DNA from 4 places in the Trinickia sp. Z7 genome. Region 1 is predicted to be linked to each of the others. Evidence: predicted binding sites of a transcription regulator. Region 1 holds the regulator's gene; each other region holds the start of a gene.
The links. Region 1 encodes FNR, which switches genes on or off when oxygen is low (the NO sensors DNR and NnrR bind a similar motif). Its sites were predicted from a motif close to TTGATNNNNATCAA; they were not measured.

Region 1 (5,187 bases):
GTCAACGACGTGTCCGAGCGCGAATGGCAGATCGAGCGCGGCGGACAATGGGACAAGGGCAAGGGATTCGATACGTTCGGGCCGCTCGGGCCATGGCTCGTGACACGCGACGAAGTGCCGGACCCGCAGCAATTGGATTTGTGGCTTGAAGTGGACGGCCACCGCTACCAGAACGGCAACACGCGCACGATGATCTTCGGGGTCGCCGAAATCGTGGCTTATCTGAGCCAATGCATGAGCCTGCAGCCCGGCGACGTCATCTCGACGGGCACGCCTCCGGGCGTCGGGCTCGGCATCAAGCCGGCGCCGGTCTACTTGAAGCCGGGGCAGACGATACGCTTGGGCATCGCCGGGCTCGGCGAGCAGCGGCAGCGCACGGTCGCAGCGCAGTAAGCATTCTCACAGGCCGGCCGGCTAGAAACTCGCGCGCCGCACGCGCGCGGGTGCTGTTGCGGCGCGAGGCGGCGATCGCAGCGTCAGAGGCTTTCGTCGTCGGCGAACACGCTGTTCTCCGCCAATATGGGTTCTTCGTCCACGCACTGGACGTGCCAATGGCCGCGCGCCTTGATGCCGCACAGTTGTGCGCCGCCCGTTTCGCCCTCGAACGGGCCTTCGTCGTTCTCCAGATCGAATCCAGTCAACTCGCAGATCGCCTCGCCATCGCGCGCCCTGCACAGGCGCGTCGATCCGGGCTGCGACTCGACGACGCCCCACGTCGGCAGATCCAATCCGAAGTGGCTCTCGCGCGACCATCTGCGCGCGTCGCGATCGATCCAGACGATCGCGTAGGCGCAGGGATTGATCTCGTCGAACGTACTGAGATGGATGGTGATGCGCATCGTCATGTCCTCCTCTTACTGCGTTCGGTTCGGGTTCCGGTGCTCGGTGGCCGGGCATCCCCGGGCAAGGGATAGGCCGAGCTGCGTTGCCTCGCTGTTACGCTTTACGAACGATGATCGCCCGATGTGCATGCCCGCGCCTTGCGCTGGGTCAAGATGAGGCGGCCTGATTGCGCTCAAATGGACGAGGAACGCGATTCGTGGGTAGACGAATATGCGGCGCGCATGCGGCAGGAACGCAAGGAGAAGAGCGATATGCGAGCGATGGTGTACGACGGGCGTTCGCCCGTGCTGCAATTGCGCGATTTGGCCGAGCCGCAGGCCGGGCCCGGCCAGCTTTTGATCGAGGTGCATGCCTGCGGCGTTTGCCGCACCGATCTGCATGTGGTCGATGGCGAATTGACCCGGCCGAAGACGCCGCTCGTGCCCGGGCATGAGATCGTGGGCGCGGTGGCCGCGCTCGGCGATGGCGTGAAAACGTTCGCCGTGGGCGATCGGGTAGGCGTGCCCTGGCTAGGCCATACATGCGGCCATTGCCCGTATTGCGGGCGGGGAAAGGAAAATTTGTGCGACGCGCCGCAGTTCACGGGATATACGATCGATGGCGGCTATGCCGAACGCACGGTCGCCGACAGCCGTTATTGTTTTCATTTGCCGGCGCGCTATACCGACGTCCAGGCGGCGCCGCTCCTGTGCGCCGGGTTGATCGGCTACCGGGCGTTGTCGATGGCCGGGGATGCGCATCGGATCGGCCTCTACGGCTTCGGCGCGGCCGCGCACATCGTCGCGCAGGTGGCGCGGCATCAGGGGCGGGAAGTCTATGCGTTCACGCGCGCAGGCGATACGGCGGCGCAAACGCTCGCAAGGCGCCTGGGCGCGCATTGGGCCGGCTCCAGCGCCGAGCCGGCTCCGGCGCCGCTCGACGCCGCGCTCATTTTCGCGCCCGTCGGCGCCTTGGTGCCGGCGGCATTACGAGCAGTGGTCAAAGGCGGGGTGGTCGTCTGCGGCGGGATTCATATGAGCGATATCCCGTCCTTCCCCTACGACGATTTGTGGGGCGAGCGCCGGATCGTCTCGGTGGCCAATCTCACGCGCGAGGACGGCCATGCGTTCATGCGGCTCGCCGCGGATATCCCGCTCGAGATCGAAACCACGGTCTATCCGCTGGCCGAAGCGAACCGGGCGTTGGCCGATCTTCGGGAAGGGCGGCTCTCGGGCGCCGCGGTGCTCGATGTCCGCGCGTAACGCGCGTTTCCGGGAGGCGTCCAGGGTGCGGTAAGCGCGCCTTTACACTCGGTTCAGCGCCTCGAGGTTGACGATGCGGATTTGCTTGCCGTGCGTCTGCAAGAGCCCGTCGCGTTGGAACTTCGAGAACATGCGGCTCACGGTTTCGAGCTTCATGCCGAGGAAGTTGCCCAGCTCTTCGCGCGTCATGCGCAGGTTGAATTCGGCTGCGGAATAACCCCGCGCCTTCATTCGATTCGACACATTGAGCAGGAAGGAGGCGACCCGCTGCTCGGCGCTCATCGTGCCGAGCAACATCATCAGCGACGATTCGCGCACGATTTCGCCGCTCATCATGCGCAGCACTTGCTGCTGAAGCGGGCGCGATTCGGCGCACATCGCTTCGAGCGGCGCATACGGAATGATGCAGACGCTGCCGTCTTCCAGGGCGATCGCGTCGCTGCTGTGCGACTCGGTGCCGAGGCCGTCGAGACCCAACACTTCGCCGGCCAAATGAAAGCCGGTGACTTGCTCGCGACCGTCTCGATGCATGACGACCGTTTTAAAAGAGCCGGCGCGAATGGCATAAATGCTCTGGAACGGATCGTTCGCACGGTAGAGCGTGTCCCCGCGCTTGATATGGCGCGTGGCGCTGACGATCGAATCGAAGCGCACGAGTTCCTCGGCATCCAACGTGCACGGCACGCAAGCCGAGCGCATCGAACAGGTGGCGCAGTGCTGCGCGGGGCGTGCGGCCTTGATGGAGCGTGGGGCAGCGCAGGCGCGCGCCGCGCATGCCGGGGCGCTTGCCGTAGCAGGTACCGCGACGCCGTCGGCGAAAACTGCTTCGTTCAGCATACGACCTCCGTCGAAAGGGACGCATCGCCAAGTGGCGCGCGCTGGTTCCTGATTCACCATCCCAGTATCGGCGGTAAGGTGTTTGAAAAAAATCGGCGCTGTATGAAACTGCGGTAAGTGTTGACGAAGCGTCGTAAGGATTTTCCTACAGGCGTTCGAGGAGAAATGGGAAAGCCGGGCCCGCCCACCCGGGGACCGGCGCGATCGATTGCGCGAGAAGGGCCGATGGTTGCGCGCACAATCATTCGCGCGACTCGCCGCCCGCTGGGGTATTACTCGCCCAAAACCGCCGCAATACCGGATGAATCGCCTGATGCCACCGCGGCCCGGTGAACAGGTCGTAGTGATCGCAGTCGTCAATGGTCAGACGCATGCGCTTTTCGTCGGGCACGCCCGTGCAGAGTGCGTGCGCCGCATGGGTCTGACCGGCGCCGGTGATGTCGTCGCGATCGCCCTCCACGGTGCAAAGCGCCGTCGCATGCAGCGCCGCGGGTCTCACGTGCCTCGCACCGACCGACCATGTGCCGCGCGCCAAGCGCTGCTCCTGAAAGACGATGCGCAGCGTGTCGAGGAAGTAGTCCTCGTCCATGTCCAGCACGGCGCAATACTCGTTGAGCGAGCGCAGCGCCGAGGCGATGGCTTGCGGGCCGCCCGACAGCCGGCTCGTCCAATAGCGCGATTCGAGGGCCAACTGTCGATGCGGATGCGCCGCGACGATCGCGGCGTGCTGGAGATATCCGGGGTAGATGCGGCGTCCGACGCCCGCGTACCCGTTCGGAACGGTATCGATGAGCGTGCGGCGGAACCATTCGATGTCGTGGGTGGTTGCGAGCCGGTCGATCATCGTTGGGCTCAGGCGCGAGTCGATCGGCCCGCCCATGAGCGTGACGGACAGCGGGGCCCGATGCTCCCCTGAACCGGCGACGAGCGCCGACGCCGCAAGCGCGGGCGGCGCGGCTTGGCAAACCGCCATCACGTGGACGCCCCGGTTCGCAAGAAGGCGTAAGAAGCGTTCGACGGTGAGCGCGTAATCGTCGAGGCCGAATTTACCTTGCGCGAGCGGCACGTCGCGTGCGTTGGCCCAATCGGTGACGAACACATCGGCGTCTTCGAGCACCGTTTCGACCGTCTCGCGCAGCATCACGGCGTGATGTCCGGCAAGCGGCGTCACGAGCAGGACGCAGGCGCGCGCGCGCGGCTCGGCCGCGTGTGCGGTTGTGTCGGCACGGCGGCCGCGGGCCGGCTCGGCGGCGTTTGCATGCGCCGCTCGTTCACGCGTGGTGCGTCGTTGGTGCGGATCATGCGCGGGCGAGGGGGCGCCTTCTCGCTCGAATGCGCGCAGCGCGCAAAAAGGCGTGCGATCGACGACCGTCTCGCTCACCGAAACGGTCTGGCCGCCGATCTGCACCGATGCGATCCCGAACGGCGGCGGTTCCGGCGTCGCCTGCAATAGACGGTAGAGCCAATCGCAGCCGGGCGGCCCGACGCGCGCGAGCCGCGCCGCGTCTTCGTTCTGCGCGGCCGGGTGCGCATTGCCGGTAACCGCCGCGAAGCCGCCCCAGGGTGCGGCGACGAGCGAGGCCCATGCGTCGACCGAGCGCATCAGCGCGCGTTGCGATTCGAGCCACTGATAGAACATGGTCGCCTCCGCCGGTGGGCCGCACCGTGTGCGGCGTCCGGCGCTACTGCGCCGCCGAAGCGCCGGATCGAGAAGGGCGCCGCCCCGCGGCGACGCTCGAGCGGCGCAAGCTCGCCGCGTGAGCTATTGTGCGGACGCTCGAAGGCCGCTGGCAACCCCGCCGTTCGACGCGGCCGAGGCGGCCCGATGGCACGGCGTTCGGTCTAAATTGCCGTTGACCATCGCACCTGTTGTACTATTGTGCGTTTTTGTCCAACGTAACCAGTCACGCATGCTCGATTTCTTTCGCAACCACAAGCGCCTGATGATGCTCATGCTCGTCCTCGTCATCGTGCCGGGGCTGGGTTTCGTCGGTATTCAAGGCTTTCGCAACTTCTTCGACGAAAGCGCGAACGTCGCGAGCGTGAACGGGCACAAGATCACCCGTGCCGAATTCGACAGCGCCATGCGCCAGCAGCTCGACCAGGCGCGCCAGTTTCTCGGCGCGCAGTTCGATGCGAAGGTGCTCGATACGCCCGCGCGCCGCAGTGAATTGCTCGACAACCTGATTCAGCAACGCGCCTTGGCCGACGAAGCGCAGCGCGAGCATCTCACGGCCTCGGACGACGCCGTGCGCCGCGCACTGCT
Region 2 (5,187 bases), on a different contig from region 1:
CGACGAGATAGTCTCGCGTCTGGCCATTGAGCTTCGGAAACATGGGCGACTGACTGTCTCCATGCACGCCGTGGCATGCCACGCACAATTGAGAGGCCAAGCGCGCGCCGTCCTGCGCCGAGGCGCGAGGCGTGCCAAGAGCAAGGACGATAGCGACGACCGGTAACGCGGCCGATGCGCTGAGTCGAGCGGAATAACGCGACAGTCGTTTCATATGCCGGCCCACTTTTTCATTTGATTCGATTTCCGATGCTCGCGCTCTAGAACATGATCCAGGCCAGCAAATACAACGTATTGTTGTCGCTGGCGTTGCGACCGTTGCCGTCATAGTTGTAGCGCGCCCCGTTGAACCTCAGGAACCACGTGTACTGCACCGCGATCTTGACTTGCGGTATCGGTAAGTAATCCGCTTCGAGGATGACGCCGTTGGAGTTAGGGGTTCCATTCGCACTGCCGGTTACGGGCGCCGGTCCATATAGACCGGGGTCCGTGCTTCCCGTCGTTTGAAAGTAGGCGAGTGTGGCGCCGTACTTTCGCTGATAGTAGTACGACGCTTTCGCTTTGAAGGTATTGAGCGTATCGGACGCGTTCGTCGGCGTTGGCCCCGCACCGATTCCTCCGCTCGCAAAACTTGCATCCCAGCTCTGCTTTTCGTGAATCCAGGTGGCTTGCGCGGTGATCGAATGCGTGTACGTCAAGTATTGGTACTGGGTGTCGAAAGCGATATCCGTGAAGCGATCGGTCGGCGAAACGGGGATCGTGTTGTCGGGATACTTGTCGGCAATGAGGCCGTATGTGCCGAACATGATCGAGTGCGGTCCCCATTCGGCGTTGTAGGCAAGCCGCCAGTACGGGTTGTTGCCGGACAGGCGCGCCACGCCGCCGGGGCTCGTGATGTCCTGCCCCGTGCGCAAGAACGAGAACATCTTGTCCGCGGTTCGATACAAGCCGACCTCCGCGTAAATGCTGCGTTGCCAGAACACATAGGCCGTGGCGCCGGCCACTTGCTGCGCGAGTCCGCCGTCGATGAGCGTGCTGGCCATCGGCGTGAGCGAGACGCTGCTCGACGCGTAGGGGTAACCGAAGGCCGGCGTGCTGTTCCAGACATCCGACACGGTCGGGTTATTGTTGAGTGTCATGCCGTAGATAAAGTCGATGTCACCCTGCGTGAAATGGCCGGCCGCGCGGATATCGGTGTTGTCGATGCCGCTGTGGTGCGCAATACCGTCATAGGTCCATTGCGCGAAGGCGCCGACTGGCCCGGCGATCCGGCCTGCATAGAAGATGCTGGCCTGCTGTAGCGCCACCCCGCCGTTGCGTACGAAGTCGTAGTCGTTGTTATCGATCGTGCGCGTATTCGTTTGAGAGAACTGCAACATCGCGGCGAGGGGAATCGTTTTATTGTTGGTCAGCGTATAGCCAGTCAACTTGAAAAACCTGCCGAACGGGGTGAGTTCGGGAAAACTCACGTGGCAGGCCACGCATGCGAGGCCGGTTTGGCGGGCGAATGCAGGCACCGCCTGCGCCGCGCGACCGATTAGACATAGCGCCACGGCCATGAGAAACATCGCGCACCGAGCGCGAATGACGCGTTTGCCCCAGGCATTCATGGCGCCTCCCCCAAATATCTTTCGTCGTTTATAGGACAAATCGGACGAACCAAGTGGCTTTCTCGCGTGCTTTCGTTCGAATCGACACGTAACGCTCGATTGCGCCTCCCTTTGCACATACCGTAATGCTCGGTCGTCCGACGGTTCTTGACATGGCTCAAGGTGTCCATTGCTTGCGGGTTTACCGCTAGCGATTGGAATCGGCGTCGTTCTGCGACAATACCGGCCCCTCGTCTTCGATTCCAACCGCACACACGAAATGGCATCGCATAGCGCACACCATGCCCTGGGTTGGGCTGCCGGCATGACGGCGGCCGCAACCGTCACCGCAGCCGGAGCGGCCGGACCTTGGCACGTCGGCGCGTTGATGGCGTTTATGGCCGGCGTGGCAGGAGGCACGGCGCCCGACTGGCTCGAAATCGCGTGGTGGTCTCGCGCGCGGCGGCTATGGATCGCACATCGAACGGCGACGCATTGGGGAATCGGTTGGGCGGCCGCGCTGATCTTCGCCTACCACTCGCTTGGCCGCATCCATCCGTTTGCCGCCGCGCTGTTCGGTTTCGCATGCGGCGGTCTCACGCATCTGCTGGCGGATTGGCCCAACCCGCTCGGCGTGCCATGGATCTGGCGACGTCATTCGCTGAACCTATGGAACAGCGGGCGCTGCGATTTGATCGTCGTGGCCTTGGGGTGGGCGGGGGCGGCCTGGGTTGCACGACCGCTATGGGTTCCGTACGTCGCGCCCCTGATGCGTGGGTTGCATCCGCTCGTGCGCTGAGCTTCGCAGTGACCTGACGATCACGCCCCTAACGCCTGCGTACCGACATCGACACTCGACAGTTCGACGATCTCCTCGGTGATTTGCTCTTGCCGCAACCGGCGATATTCCATCGTCAACTGCATGGCCGTTTCGTCGATATTGCGCCGGGCGGCCATCATCGTGCGCATGCGCGCTTCGCTTTCCGCAGCGAACGACAAGACGATGGCTTCGCCCACCTGCGTGTACACGTATTCCTCCGCCAGCCTTTCGAGCAACACGCGCGCAGGCAGGGTGACCATGGGCGGCAGGCGGCGATGCGCCGGCTCGAAGCGCCCGAAATCGAAAGGCAGCAGCGATGTCGTCGCGATCGATGCGCCTTCCACGGGGTGCGGCGCGCCATGCACGAGCGTAACGCGGGAGACGCCGCCGTCTTGCAAGCGGCCATACAACGCGTGCACGATGCGCCCGGCAAGTTCGGGCACGGCATCCACATGCAGCGCCATTTCGGCAGACCAACTCGCCCGATAGCCGAATTCCTCTGCCACCAACTGGGCGCGATCGCCGACGATGAAATATTCGATGTCGCCCATTGAGGGGCGATGCGCCGCTTGCATCACCCGGTGGTTGTACGTACCGACGAAGCCTTGCTCCGTGCCGATCACGATCAGAATCTGCACGTCGCGCGATCGAGCCGGCGTCGATAGGTCCGAGGGAAAGGATGTCGCCAAGGTCATCGCGTCCGCAATTGCTGCCGCGATTTGAGCGGCGCATGCGCGGATACCCGGCAGACGTGCAAGCGCCTCGCGTGTGCGGGCAGCGGCGATGCCGCGCATCGCCGTGACGACCGATGCCAGTTCGCCGGCCGTATCCAGGCGCGCTTGCACCACGCCAAGTTCGTTGCTCATGGACTGCTCCGACCTTGCGGGCTTTGCTCGCTCGGTGGCCTCTGCGAATTTGTCGAGCTTGTCGGACTCGGCGGGCTTGGCGGGCTTTGCTCATCGCGAGGCACGAGATCCCGCACGATGCCGATCAGCATCTCACGGTCATCCGGCTGTACTTGCGCACCGTGTTGCAGCGCCGGGCCGAGCTTCGCCGCGATGCCGATGGCGTCCAGGCGCGCGGGAAGCGCCTCGCGCACTTGCGCAACGGCCGCGTTCGAGCACGTGTCGAACACGCCCTCGGCCAGCGCAAGCAGCAGGGCGATTTCCCCGATCGGGCGCAGCGGCGAGAACCTCGGTTGAGCGATCAGCGCACGGATGCGTTCGCCGCGCGCGATCTGTGCCTTCAGCCGCGCGTCGCTCAAGCCGCCGAAGCGCGTGAACATTTCGAGTTCGAGGAACTGCGCGTAGTCGAGCCGCAAACGCCCGGAAGCGGCGCGCAACGCCGGAAGCTGTGCCTTGCCGCCCACGCGGCTCACACTGAGCCCGACGTCGATCGCGGGGCGCTGGTTCGCCGCGAACAAGCGCGCATCGAGCACGATCTGTCCGTCCGTGATCGAGATCAGATTGGTCGGGATGTAAGCGGCCAGATTTCCCGCGTCGGTCTCCGCGATCGGGATCGCGGTGAGCGAGCCGCCGCCTCGCTCCGAACAGAGCTTCGCCGCACGTTCGAGCAACCGAGCGTGCAAGTAGAAGATATCGCCGGGGTAGGCTTCCCGTCCGGGCGGTGCGCGCGTGAGCAGCGACAACTCGCGATGCGTGGCGGCATGTTTGGACAGATCGTCGATCACGACGAGCGCATGCCCGCCGCGGTCTCGGAAATACTCGGCAATGCTGAAAGCCGCGAACGGCGCGATCCATTGAAGACCAGGCGGATCGGATGCGGACGCAACGACGAAAACACAACGCTCGGGGGCGCCGTGCTTGCGGACCGCATCGATCACGCGCTCGACCGCCGTCGCCCGTTGGCCGATGGCGACATAGACGCAAGTCACGTCGGAATGTTTTTGATTGACGATCGCATCGATGGCAATCGAGGTCTTTCCCGTCGCGCGATCGCCGATGATCAGTTCGCGTTGCCCGCGGCCGATGGCGAACAATGCGTCGATCAACAGAATGCCGGTTTCGATCGGCTCGGATACCAGCTCGCGTTCGATGATCGCCGGCGCGGGGCGCTCGATCGGAAGCGAGAGCGAGGCGTTTATCGCCTGACCGCCATCGAGCGGCCTGCCGAGCGGATCGACGATCCGGCCCAGCATGCCGGGCCCGACCGGCACTTCGACCACGCGTCCGGTGCCCAGCACGCGCGAACCGGCCGCGATGCCCGCGCCGCTGTCGAGCAGCACGCAACTCAGCATGTCGACATCGAGCTCGAGCGCGAAGCCGAATTGGCCACCGTCGAATTGCAGCAACTCGTTCAAGCGCACGTGCGGCAGCCCGCTCACGCGCGCGATGCCGTCCGCCACGTGTTCGACGCGCCCGACGATTTGCGCCTGCGGCGCGAGGCTGAGCCGTGCGAGTGCGGTCCTGCCGCGCGAGAGCCAGGCGCCCTCGGCGGTTTCAGGTGTGGAATTCGTCGTCATGGGACAAGAGCTCGGCCTTCAGCGTTTCTAGATCGTGCCGGAAGCTGTTTCGCACGACGACATGCGGTGCGACGAGTTCGAGCCCCGCGATCAGGCTCGGATCGACTTCCGTCTGCAGCTTCACCTCATGGCCTGCTGCCCGGGTGAGTGCGGTGCGGCATTGCTCCAACTCGTCGCCGCTCAACGCCCGCGGGGCGATCAAATGCAGCGGGGCGGAGGGCTCGCCAAGGTGAAGGCGATTCTCTGGCGGCAGCGTGCGGACGGCGTCTTCGAGCGGGGCGATGAAGCCTTCGACG
Region 3 (5,187 bases), on a different contig from region 1:
TACGACTACGAGATGCGCGGACCGCTTGGCGGGCGCTACGAGATCGATATTTGGCGCAGGGCGTGATGCGGCGCGACCTGGAACTCGATGCATCGCCACCGCTCGGCGCGCCGTTACGCTTCTTTTTGAACGCACCCGTGTTCGCGTCGATAGCCGCGGCGTTGCTGCTTTATGCGGGCCCCGCAGGGTTCGCATCGCGCTGGTCGCCGTTTGCGCTCGCCGCGACGCACGCGCTCACGCTGGGCGCATTCGCAAGCGTGATGATGGGTGCGCTCATGCAGATCCTGCCGGTCGTGGCAGGGGCACAAATTGCGTGGGCACGCACAAGCGCCATCGGCATTCATGCGCTGCTCACGCTCGGCACGCTCTTGCTGATCGCCGCATTCATTGGCGCGAACAGCGCACTCTTTCCCTTCGCCGGTTCGCTGTGCGCCGCCGCCGCCGCCTGGTTCGCGCTCGCTTGCGCCATTGGCCTCGCGCGACGGTCCTCGGCTAGAACGCGCGGCACGGCCGATATCGTGCGCGCGGTGGGCCTCGCGTTGGTTGCACTGCTCGTCACCGTGGGGCTGGGCGCGATGCTCGCGCTGTCTTTGTCGCGTCCCCTGTCGCTACCGATGGTCACGCTGACGAATCTCCATCTCGCGTGGGGGCTGGCCGGATGGATCGGACTGCTCACCGCGGGCGTGGCCTATCAGGTGATCCCAATGTTTCAGGTCACCGAGCCGTACCCGCGCATGCTCACGCGGGCGTTTGCGCCGCTCGCGTTCTGCGCGCTCGCGCTGCTCACGCTGGGCAGCCTGGGGTGGCCGGCGCATGGCGCCATCGCTGCCGTTGCATTGCACGGCTCATTGCTTGCACTGTACTGCGGCTTCGCCGTGGTGACGCTCGCGCTGCTCCATCGCCGCAAGCGCCCCGCCCCCGATGCGACGACGCTCTTTTGGCGCACGGCGATGGCGAGCGTCGTCTGCGCGGCGCCCGCTTGGGCCATCGGCGCGTTGGCGGGCCGGCCGTCGAGCGCGGTCACGGTCGGGATTCTGTTGCTTGCGGGCGGTGTTTGGTCGGCGATCAGCGGCATGCTCTACAAGATCATTCCCTTCTTGCTGTGGTACCACATGCAAGCGTCGATCGACGTGCGCTCGTCGATCGTGCCGAAAGTCAAAGCAGTGCTGCCCGACACCCATGCCCGTGCGCAGTATTGGGCGCATTTGATCGCGCTCGTGCTGTTGCTCGCTGCCGGCGCATCGCCCGCGTGGCTGGCACGCCCCGCCGCATTGGCGTTCGTCGCCTCGAACCTATGGCTCGGGGCGAACATGGCGGGCGCGTTGCGGGTTTATGTGCGGGTCGTGCGCAAGCTCGCTTCAGTACGCGCAAGCAGCCTCGAGCTTTGACGGATCGGGGATCAAGATTTCACGGCCGCGAATGGTGACGAGCCCGCGCGTGCCGAGTTCATGCAGGATGCGCGAGAAATGTTCCGGCGTGAGATTCAAGCGCGAAGCGACCATTTTCTTGCCCGCCTCCAGCAGCACGCGCCGCCCCGGCTCCTCACAGCCCGCCTCCGGCTCGCCTTTTTGCGCGAGTAGATAGCTGATCACGCGGTGGGTGCCCGTGCGCAGCGAATAGGCCTCGACGTCGCGCATCAGCGCGTGCAGGCGAGCGCTCATACCGGCCAGCATCTTGCAAGCGAAGTCGGGGTCGGTGCGCAAGCCGTCGACGATGGCCGCCTTGGTTACGTGCAGCAGCAAGGAATCGCTGAGCGCCTGCGCCGATACGAAATAGGGTTTCCCGAGAAACATCAATGCTTCGCCGAAGCTGTCGCCGGGGCTGACGAGCCGCACCACTTTTTCTTCGCCGAGGGGCGAAGTCACACTGAGCTTGATCTGCCCGTAGACGACCGCGTGCAGGCCCGTGCAGGGGTCGCCGCAATGGAACACCATCTCTTTTCGCGCAACCTGTTGCTGCGTCGTGCCGAGCGCGACACGATCGAGCTCGGCGTCCGAGAGCTCGTTGAACAGCGGCATTCGGGCGAGAAAGTCCTGAACGCGAATCTTCCCTTTTTGCATCGATCGCCCCCATCCGCTAAGAGTCATATCAGCTTCGAATAGGACGCGGCGCTGGGTCGCCCCAGGTACTTGTCGAACGTCATCGCCACGGCGCGCACGAACAGCCGCCCTTTGGGCAAGACTCGAATCGAACCTTCGTCGACGGCAACGAGCTGCGCTTGCTCGAACGGCGCCAGCGCCGCGAGCTCCGCCTCGAAGTAGCGTCCGAAGTCGATGCCGTGCCGAGCTTCGACGTCACCGAACACGAGCGGCATGCTGCACATCAGCGTCATGACGACTTCACGGCGCAAGAGGTCGTCGGCGCTCAGCGTCATGCCGCGCTCGACCGGAAGGCGCCCTTCGTCCAGCCGCTCGTAATAGGTCTTCACCGACCGCGTCGATTGACAGTAGGACCGCCCGATCTTACCGATGGCCGAGACGCCGAAGCCGACCAGGTCGCATTCGGCCTGTGTCGTGTAGCCCTGGAAGTTGCGATGCAGGCTGTTCTCGCGCAGCGCACGGCTCAATTCGTCGTCCGGCTTGGCGAAATGATCGAGACCGATGTAGACATAGCCCGCGTCGAGCAGCCTGCGCGTCGCTCGCATGAAGATGCGCAGCCGGTCCTCGGCGAGCGGCAGCTCGCGCGCGTCGATGAGGCGCTGCGCCTTGAAGCGCGAGGGCAGGTGCGCGTAGTTGTAGAGCGCGATGCGATCGGGGGCGAGGCGCACCACTTCGTCGAGCGTGCGCTCGAAGCTAGCGACCGATTGTCGCGGCAAGCCGTAAATCAAATCCATGTTGATGGATTGAAAGCCGGCGTCGCGGCTCGCGCCCAATGCACGCTCGACCATGTCGAGCGGCTGAATGCGGTTCACGGCCTGCTGCACGGCCGGATCGAAATCTTGCACGCCGAAGCTCGTGCGATTGAAGCCCAGCGCGGCAAGCTCGGCCAATGTCGTCGGCTTCACCGTTCGCGGGTCGATCTCGACGCCCAACTCGGCTTCGGGCACGAAGTCGAAATGCTTGCGCAGCCCTTCGAGCAACGTACCGAGTTCGGCCATGCTGAAAAAGGTCGGCGTGCCGCCGCCCAAATGCAATTGGGAGGTGCGCCGATCGTCGCCGAGTTCGGGCGCGACCATCGCGATTTCGCGCAACAGGTAGCCGAGGTATTCGGTGGCCCGCCCGTGCTCGCGCGTAATGACTTTGTTGCAGGCGCAGAAATAACAGAGCGATTCGCAGAACGGCAAATGGGCGTAGACCGAGAGCCGGGGCTTCACCGCCGCGCCGGCGCGCTCCGCGAGATGACCGCGATAGGCGGCCTCGTCGAAGCCGGGCACGAAGCGATCGGCGGTCGGGTAAGACGTATAGCGCGGCCCCGCGTTGTCGAAGCGCCGGATCAGCGCCTCCGATATCTCGATGTCGGCGAAACGATCAAGGTCCGCTTTCGGCGTGGTAGACGAGGTGTCGCGGCATTGCGCCGTTTCTGCTGACATATTCCTTCCCATGAACGTGCGTGGCCGGCAACGGGGCCGGCTGCGATCATTATCGAACCCACGATCCATAAAAACTTGATGTATGTCAGCAATGTTTCGTTCGGAGGCTCGCTCCCGGTGTCCATCTTGCCTAGTCACACGGTCCGCGGTGCGCATAAAAGATATACAATGCATCTACTTTATAGGTGGCGTATGCGACTCACGGATTTCACCGATTACAGTCTGCGCGTGCTCATGTATGCAGCCGTGCGCTCGGACGAACTCGTCACGATTGCCGAAATTTCCGAGGCGCTCGGGATCGCGCGCGGGCATCTCGTCAAGATCGTGCATGCGCTCGGCCGCGCCGGTTATCTGAGCACGACGCGCGGCCGCACGGGCGGCTTGAAGCTGGGGCGACCGGCCTCGCGCATCACGGTTGGCGACGTGGTGCGGACGATGGAGGCCGACTTTCGGATGGTGGAGTGCTTCGATACCGAGGGCAACGCTTGCGTGATCACCGCGGCATGCGGGCTGCGCGGCGTGCTCGGCAGCGCACTGCGCGCGTACTTCGAAGTGCTGGACAAGTTCACGCTGGCCGATATCGCAGCGGAGCAGGGCAAGCTATTGCGGCTGCTGGGGCTCAATGCCACCGAGCAGCCGCTCGTGCGCATGGCGCGCAAGTAGCGCGTGCCGCGTTCAGTCAGAACGCGTTGACAGGAATCTTCAGATAACGCACGCCGTTCGATTCGGGCGGCGGCATGTCGCCGGCCCGGATGTTGACTTGGACCGCCGGCAGGATCAGCACCGGCATCGAGAGCGTGCGGTCCCGTTCCGTCCGCATTTGGACGAAGGCCTCTTCCGAGACCCCATCGTGCAAATGCACGTTCGCACGGCGCTCTTGCTCGACGCTCGTCTCGCAGCGTGCTTCACGCGAAGGCGGGGGATAGTCGTGGCACATGAACAGGCGCGTTTGCGGCGGCAGGGCGAGTAGCTTTTGCACCGAGCGGTAGAGCGCATGCGCGTCGCCGCCGGGGAAATCGCAGCGCGCCGAGCCCACGTCCGGCATGAACAGCGTGTCGCCCACGAACACCGCATCGCCGATTTGGTAGGCCATGTCGGCAGGCGTGTGGCCAGGCACGTGCAGCGCGCGCCCGGTCAACTCACCGAAAGCGAAAGTCTCGTCCGCGGCGAACAGATGGTCGAATTGCGTCCCATCCGCTGGCACGTCGCCTCCCAGATTGAACACGCGCTTGAACGCGCCCTGAACCGTGCGTATCTGCTCGCCGATCGCCGTCTTGCCGCCCAGCTCGCGTTTCAGGTATTGGGCCGCCGAAAGGTGATCGGCATGGGCATGGGTCTCGAGCAGCCACTGCACCTGCAGGCGATGCTCACGCACGAACGCAATGACGCGGTCGGCCGATGCGGTACTCGTGCGGCCCGACTTCGGGTCGTAGTCGAGGACCGAATCGATGACGGCCGCCGGCGTGCCGTCGCCGGCATGAACGACGTACGTGAACGTCGAGGTCGCACAATCGAAAAATGGCGCTACTTGGGGACGCATCGTCAATCCCTTCCAAAAGTGGAGTTGCCAAACAATATATCAATTAATATAATGTCTCTCAACATATTGTTGAACTTGCACCTACCGCGTCATATGGAAAGCCAGCTTACGCCGCAAA
Region 4 (5,187 bases), on a different contig from region 1:
GCAATGCAAGTTTCGTACCCAGCGGCGCAGCTTCGAAGACGCGTGAGAACCGGCTGGGTCAGGACTGGGCCGCCAACGCCGCGCCTTAGGTTTGGCTGCCGTGAACGAGCAGCAGCGGCACGCTGGCAAGGCGAGCGACCCGCTCGGCAACGCTGCCGAGCAGCCACCGTGCGATGCCGCGTCTCCCATGCGTGCCCATGACGATGAGTTCCGCGTTCCAGGCGTCGGCTTCGCGCACGATCGTCTGGGCCACATCGTCCTGCGTGTGGGCGGTTTTGGCGAGGCGCGTACCCGTGTTGACGGAGGCTTCGGCCAGCGTCGACTTCGCGTCGGAAAGCGCTTTCGTTCCTTGTTCGATGAAAGCGTCCTCGAGTACATCGATGGGCACGAGATCGCTCAGACGCACCGCGCGATCGATGACATACAAGGCGAGAAGCGAGGCATCGGGCGCGGCGAAGCGGGCGCCGTAATGCAATGCCTGGGTGGCATGCGGGCTGCCGTCCACGGCGAAGACGATGCGTTGCGGTGCGCGATCGACCTCGCCGGCATAGGCGGCCGGCACGATCAGGATCGGGGAGTCGGCGAGTCGCGCCAGCGGCGCCGAGACGCCCCCTTCGATCCAGCGCAGAACGCCGTGGTGTTGCCGGGCGCCCACCACGATGAGTTCCGCTCCCGATGCTTGCGCGGCCTCGAGCAGCGCGTGGACCACGTTGCCGCCGTGCTTTGCAAGGTCGACTTCCTCGGTGTCGACCTGGACATCTCGTCCGGCGAACGCGTCCTTGGCTTGGGCAAGCGCGCGCTCGGCGTCGCGCAGTAGCTCATCGCGCGCCGCGTCGAGCGAGGCGCTGGCGAGCGTGCCTAGCGGCACGAGCGTGCGCGGGTCTTCGGCGATGCTGACCAGCCGCACCTGAGCGCCTGGCGCGACCATGTTGCGCGCATAGGCGACGGCGCGTTGCGAGGCAGCGGAAGGATCGACCGCAATGAGAATCTTCGTGGGTAGGCGCGGGCCTTGATGGGTAGAGGCGGGGGCGTTCATGTTTTGCTCCTTGCGGGCGGGATTCGGTCCCGATATCGAGGATTGTGTTGGGCGCGCGGCATTTGCCCTTTGACGAACGTCAAGGTCATGCGTTTGCGGCAGGTCAATGCACGTGGGGACTCGCGGCGTAGCATCGACGGCACGCAACGTTTCTTGGTTCTTGTTTCTTCTTTTCGGTTGCCATGCCGCGCCTTCCTCTTTCCGTCGATTTCATGCTTTTACTCGGCTCGGCGCTCACGCTCTTGACCGGGGGCGTGTGCGTCGCGTTCGGCATGGGAGCGCTCGGACACGCTATTTGGCTTGCCGGAGCGCTGCCGGTCTTGCTCGCGCTGACGATCTCCATCGGAAAGGCCGTGTTCAAACGCCAAGCGGGCGTGGATATCCTCGCGTGGCTGGCCATCGGCCTGGCGCTTGCGCTGGGCGAGACGCTCGCCGCAGCAGTGATCGCATTGATGGTTGCGAGCGGGCGAGCGCTCGAGCAATACGCTCAGCGCCGCGCGAGGCGCGAAATGACCGCGTTGCTGAGTCGCGCACCGCGGGTTGCCATGCGCTTGGAGGGGGGGCAATGGCAAGCGGTCGCACTGGATGCCGTTCGCCCCGGCGACCGCTTGCTCGTACGAAGCGGCGAGTGCGCCCCGGTGGACGGCGCACTCACGGGCGCCGCGCAATTGGACGAGTCGATGTTGACCGGCGAATCGGCGATCGTGGGGCGGCTGGCGGGGCAGTCGGTGCGTAGCGGCGTCGTCAATGCCGGTAGTCCGTTCGAAATGGTGGCCGGCGCGCGTGCAGAAGACAGCACCTACGCCGGCATCGTGCGCATGGTTGAAGCGGCGCAGCGCGAGCGTAGTCCGTCGGCGCGGCTCGCCGATCGCTACGGGGCATTCTTCGTCTTGCTCTCGTTGATGCTGGCCGGCGGCAGTTGGTGGGCAACGAGTGAGCTTGCACGCGCGCTCGCGGTGCTCGTCGTCGCCACGCCGTGCCCGCTGATTCTCGGTGTGCCGGTGGCGATCGTTTCCGGCATATCGAATTGCGCCAAACGCGGCATTCTGGTCAAGGGGGGCGGCGCGTTGGAGCGGCTCGCGCAAGCGAGCATCCTCTTCTTCGACAAAACCGGGACGCTCACGGGCGGACGGGCGCGGCTCGCCTCGATACACTGTGCAACGCACATCCAGCCCGATGCCGTGCTGCGCTTCGCCGCGTCGCTGGCGCAAGCGTCCGGCCACGTGATTTCCGAAGCACTGACGATTGCGGCGCGCGAGCGCAACATCGCCCTATCGGCGCCTTGCGCCGTCGAGGAAACCGCGGGTGCGGGATTACGCGGGCAAGTCGACGGCGCGAACGTCGCGATAGGCAGTTTCGCCTACGTCTCGTCGCTCGCCGCAAGCGTGCCCTGGAGTGAAGACCTGCTGCGAGACATCGGCTACGAAGGCGGGGCCGCCGTATTCGTCGCCGTGGACGGCGAGATGATCGGCGCGGTTCGGCTGGCCGATCAATTGCGAATCGATACGCCAAGGGCATTGCGCCTGCTCAGGCGTGAAGGCATCGACCGGCTCGTGATGCTGACGGGCGACAGAGAGGACGTCGCGCAAAGCGTCGGCGCGATGCTCGGCGTCACAGAAGTGCGCGCCGAGCAAACCCCCGCGGATAAACTGCATGCGGTCGAAGCCGCGCGGCGCGAAGGCGTCGTGATCATGGTCGGCGACGGCGTCAATGACGCGCCGGCGCTTGCCGCGGCCGATGTGGGCGTGGCCATGGGCGCGCGCGGGGCGGCGGCGTCTTCGGAAGCAGCTGACGCCGTGCTGCTCGTCGATCGTCTGGACCGCCTCGTCGATGCCGTTCGCATCGCTCGGCGCGCGCGCCGGATCGCGCTCCAATGCGTCGTCATGGGCATGGGATTGTCGACGGGCGCGATGATCGCTGCGGCGCTGGGGTGGCTGCCGCCTGTCGCCGGTGCGATGCTTCAAGAAGCGATCGACGTACTCGTGATCGTCAATGCTTTGCGAGCGGCGCGGGTTCGCCCAGCCGCGCCGGCGCGCGCGCTTGCGCACATCGACGTGCAGCGCCTGAAGGCCGAACATGCCGCGCTCGCGCCGGTGCTCGAGCAGATCAGAGCGCTCGCCGACGAATTGCCGGAGCTCGATGGCGCAGGCGTTGCCCATGCATTGTCGGCACTCAACGAAGCCCTCGATCGACGCCTGATTCCGCATGAGCGCGCGGACGACGAGAAGGTCTATCCGCGCCTCGCCCCGTTGCTGGGCGGCGACGATCCGCTCGCCGCGATGAGCGGCGCGCACCGAGAGATCTACGGTATGGCGCGCCGTCTGAAGCAGATGGCCGGCAGCATCGCAGCCGCTGGGCCGACGCTCGAACAACTGCGCGATGCGCAGCGCTTGCTCTACGGTTTAGAGGCGGTCGTGCGCTTGCATTGCGCTCAGGAAGAAGAGCTTTTCCATGCGGTGGACGCCTGCGCATGATGGCGTGTACACGCGTTGCCGCGCATGCGCTATTCGCTTACGACAAGCCATGCCGAAAGGTGGGTGCGATCGATGCGATCAGTAGGGCGGCCATCGTCCAGTTGAACGCGCGTAGCGCGGCGGAGCCCGCCAAGAATCGCCGCACGCCGAGGCCGAACGCCGCCCAGATCGAAATGCTCGGCAGATTGACGATGGCAAAAGCAACGGCCAGCGTCAGCGCGTTGACGAGCAGATTGTCGTTGACCCGAAACGCCGTGACGCCCGTGACCACCATCATCCACGCCTTCGGATTGACCCATTGGAATGCCACGGCTTGGAGGAAGGTCATCGGCCGCTTATTGGCGGCATCCACCGACAGCGAACGCGACGCGGCGATTTTCCAGGCGAGGTAAATCAGGTACACGACGCTCAGGACCTCCATCGCGGAGTAAAGTGCGGGCGCGCGCGCGAAGACCTGGCCCAGCCCGAGCGCAATGGCGACCATCATGATGGTGCAGCCGCAGGTGATGCCGAGCATATGCGGCAAGGTGCGGCGAAATCCGAAATTGACGCCCGACGCGAGCAGCATGGTGTTGTTGGGGCCGGGGGTGATCGACATCACCAACGCGAACGTCATGGCGGCCGAAAGCGCGGCGTAAGGCAAGGCGGTGAGCATGGCTTCGATCCTCGGATCGGCGGTATTCGAGGAGTGTATGGACAATGGCCGTAACAGTACCGGTACAGATTTTCAGATAATGATCGGTACGGAACAGGGCGGGCAGCAGCTACCGAACCGCCACTTGCCGGCGATCGAAGCTGTCTTTCAGCTCTTCTTCGCGGTTGTCCTCCACGCGATTGCGCCCGCGCGCCTTGGCGTCGTACAGCGCCGCGTCCGCGCTCGCCAGCAAGGCCGCCGGTTGAGCGCCCGGATGAAATCGGCTCGAGGCATGCCCGATCGATACGGTGACGTGGCACGCGTTCGCCCGCTTCATCGGCAACTCCATCTCGGCGATCGTCTGTCTCAAGCGCTCCGCAATGGCCCAACTCGCCTCGGGGTCGCACGCCGGGAGCACGACGACGAACTCTTCGCCGCCGTATCGCGCGACGAAATCCGTCTGCCGCGACAGCGATGCATTCAGTGCTTGGGCGATGCGTCGGAGGCACTCGTCTCCGGCCAGATGGCCGAATGCATCGTTATAGTTTTTGAAATGGTCGACGTCGACCAGCAAGAGCGAGAGCGGATTGCCGGTGCTGGTGGCGAGCGCCAGTTCGCGGGGATAGCGTTCGTCGAAATAGGCGCGATTGAACACGCCCGTGAGTCCGTCGCGCACGGACAGTTCCTTGAGGGCGCGGTGCGCATCGGCCAGCCTTTGATAGGTGCGGCTCGTCTCCGACATCAACATGCCGAGCACGGCATTGGCCGATACCATCGACGCGATTCGGGCGGCATACCAGCCGAGGCTGTAGCGTGCGCCGGCGCCAAGCGTGAGCGTCACGTCGATAAAACCGGCCAGCAATGCCACGGCGAGCCAGAGGTCCATCAGCGTGCGCAATCGCGTCACCGATACGTGCATGAGCAGGGAAGCCAAGCAGATCGCCCAAACCGAGAGCAGGATCGGGTTCGCGGACAAATGGCGGTACGTCGGGGTGCTGGCCACGAGGTTGGGCAACTGATCGCGTGCGGCGGTCGCGGCGAGA

Region 2: QQS38_RS15850 (cytochrome C) is a predicted target of FNR. The motif match lies at 1,758-1,771, and genes of this name have one in related genera.
Region 3: hemN (oxygen-independent coproporphyrinogen III oxidase) is a predicted target of FNR. The motif match lies at 3,605-3,618, and genes of this name have one in related genera.
Region 4: QQS38_RS15255 (universal stress protein) is a predicted target of FNR. The motif match lies at 1,106-1,119, and genes of this name have one in related genera.

The regions. Positions count from the first base shown of each region.
Region 1 covers NZ_JAUEQW010000001.1:112,536-117,722, reverse strand. Annotated here, with positions in the region: gene QQS38_RS00520 (ureidoglycolate lyase) at 1-393, shown strand, start outside; gene QQS38_RS00515 (DUF3564 family protein) at 477-845, opposite strand; gene QQS38_RS00510 (zinc-dependent alcohol dehydrogenase family protein) at 1,095-2,084, shown strand; gene fnr (fumarate/nitrate reduction transcriptional regulator Fnr) at 2,127-2,921, opposite strand; gene phaZ (polyhydroxyalkanoate depolymerase) at 3,163-4,560, opposite strand; gene QQS38_RS00495 (SurA N-terminal domain-containing protein) at 4,832-5,187, shown strand, end outside.
Region 2 covers NZ_JAUEQW010000008.1:140,815-146,001, reverse strand. Annotated here, with positions in the region: gene QQS38_RS15855 (c-type cytochrome) at 1-214, opposite strand, end outside; gene QQS38_RS15850 (cytochrome C) at 261-1,610, opposite strand; gene QQS38_RS15845 (metal-dependent hydrolase) at 1,870-2,388, shown strand; gene QQS38_RS15840 (F0F1 ATP synthase subunit gamma) at 2,409-3,275, opposite strand; gene QQS38_RS15835 (F0F1 ATP synthase subunit alpha) at 3,272-4,891, opposite strand; gene QQS38_RS15830 (F0F1 ATP synthase subunit delta) at 4,869-5,187, opposite strand, start outside.
Region 3 covers NZ_JAUEQW010000003.1:12,139-17,325, reverse strand. Annotated here, with positions in the region: gene QQS38_RS06510 (DUF2249 domain-containing protein) at 1-66, shown strand, start outside; gene QQS38_RS06505 (hypothetical protein) at 66-1,388, shown strand; gene QQS38_RS06500 (Crp/Fnr family transcriptional regulator) at 1,359-2,060, opposite strand; gene hemN (oxygen-independent coproporphyrinogen III oxidase) at 2,084-3,529, opposite strand; gene QQS38_RS06490 (Rrf2 family transcriptional regulator) at 3,722-4,192, shown strand; gene QQS38_RS06485 (MBL fold metallo-hydrolase) at 4,209-5,069, opposite strand; gene QQS38_RS06480 (ArsR/SmtB family transcription factor) at 5,163-5,187, shown strand, end outside.
Region 4 covers NZ_JAUEQW010000008.1:5,069-10,255, reverse strand. Annotated here, with positions in the region: gene QQS38_RS15255 (universal stress protein) at 86-1,036, opposite strand; gene QQS38_RS15250 (heavy metal translocating P-type ATPase) at 1,219-3,510, shown strand; gene QQS38_RS15245 (LysE family translocator) at 3,548-4,165, opposite strand; gene QQS38_RS15240 (sensor domain-containing diguanylate cyclase) at 4,275-5,187, opposite strand, start outside.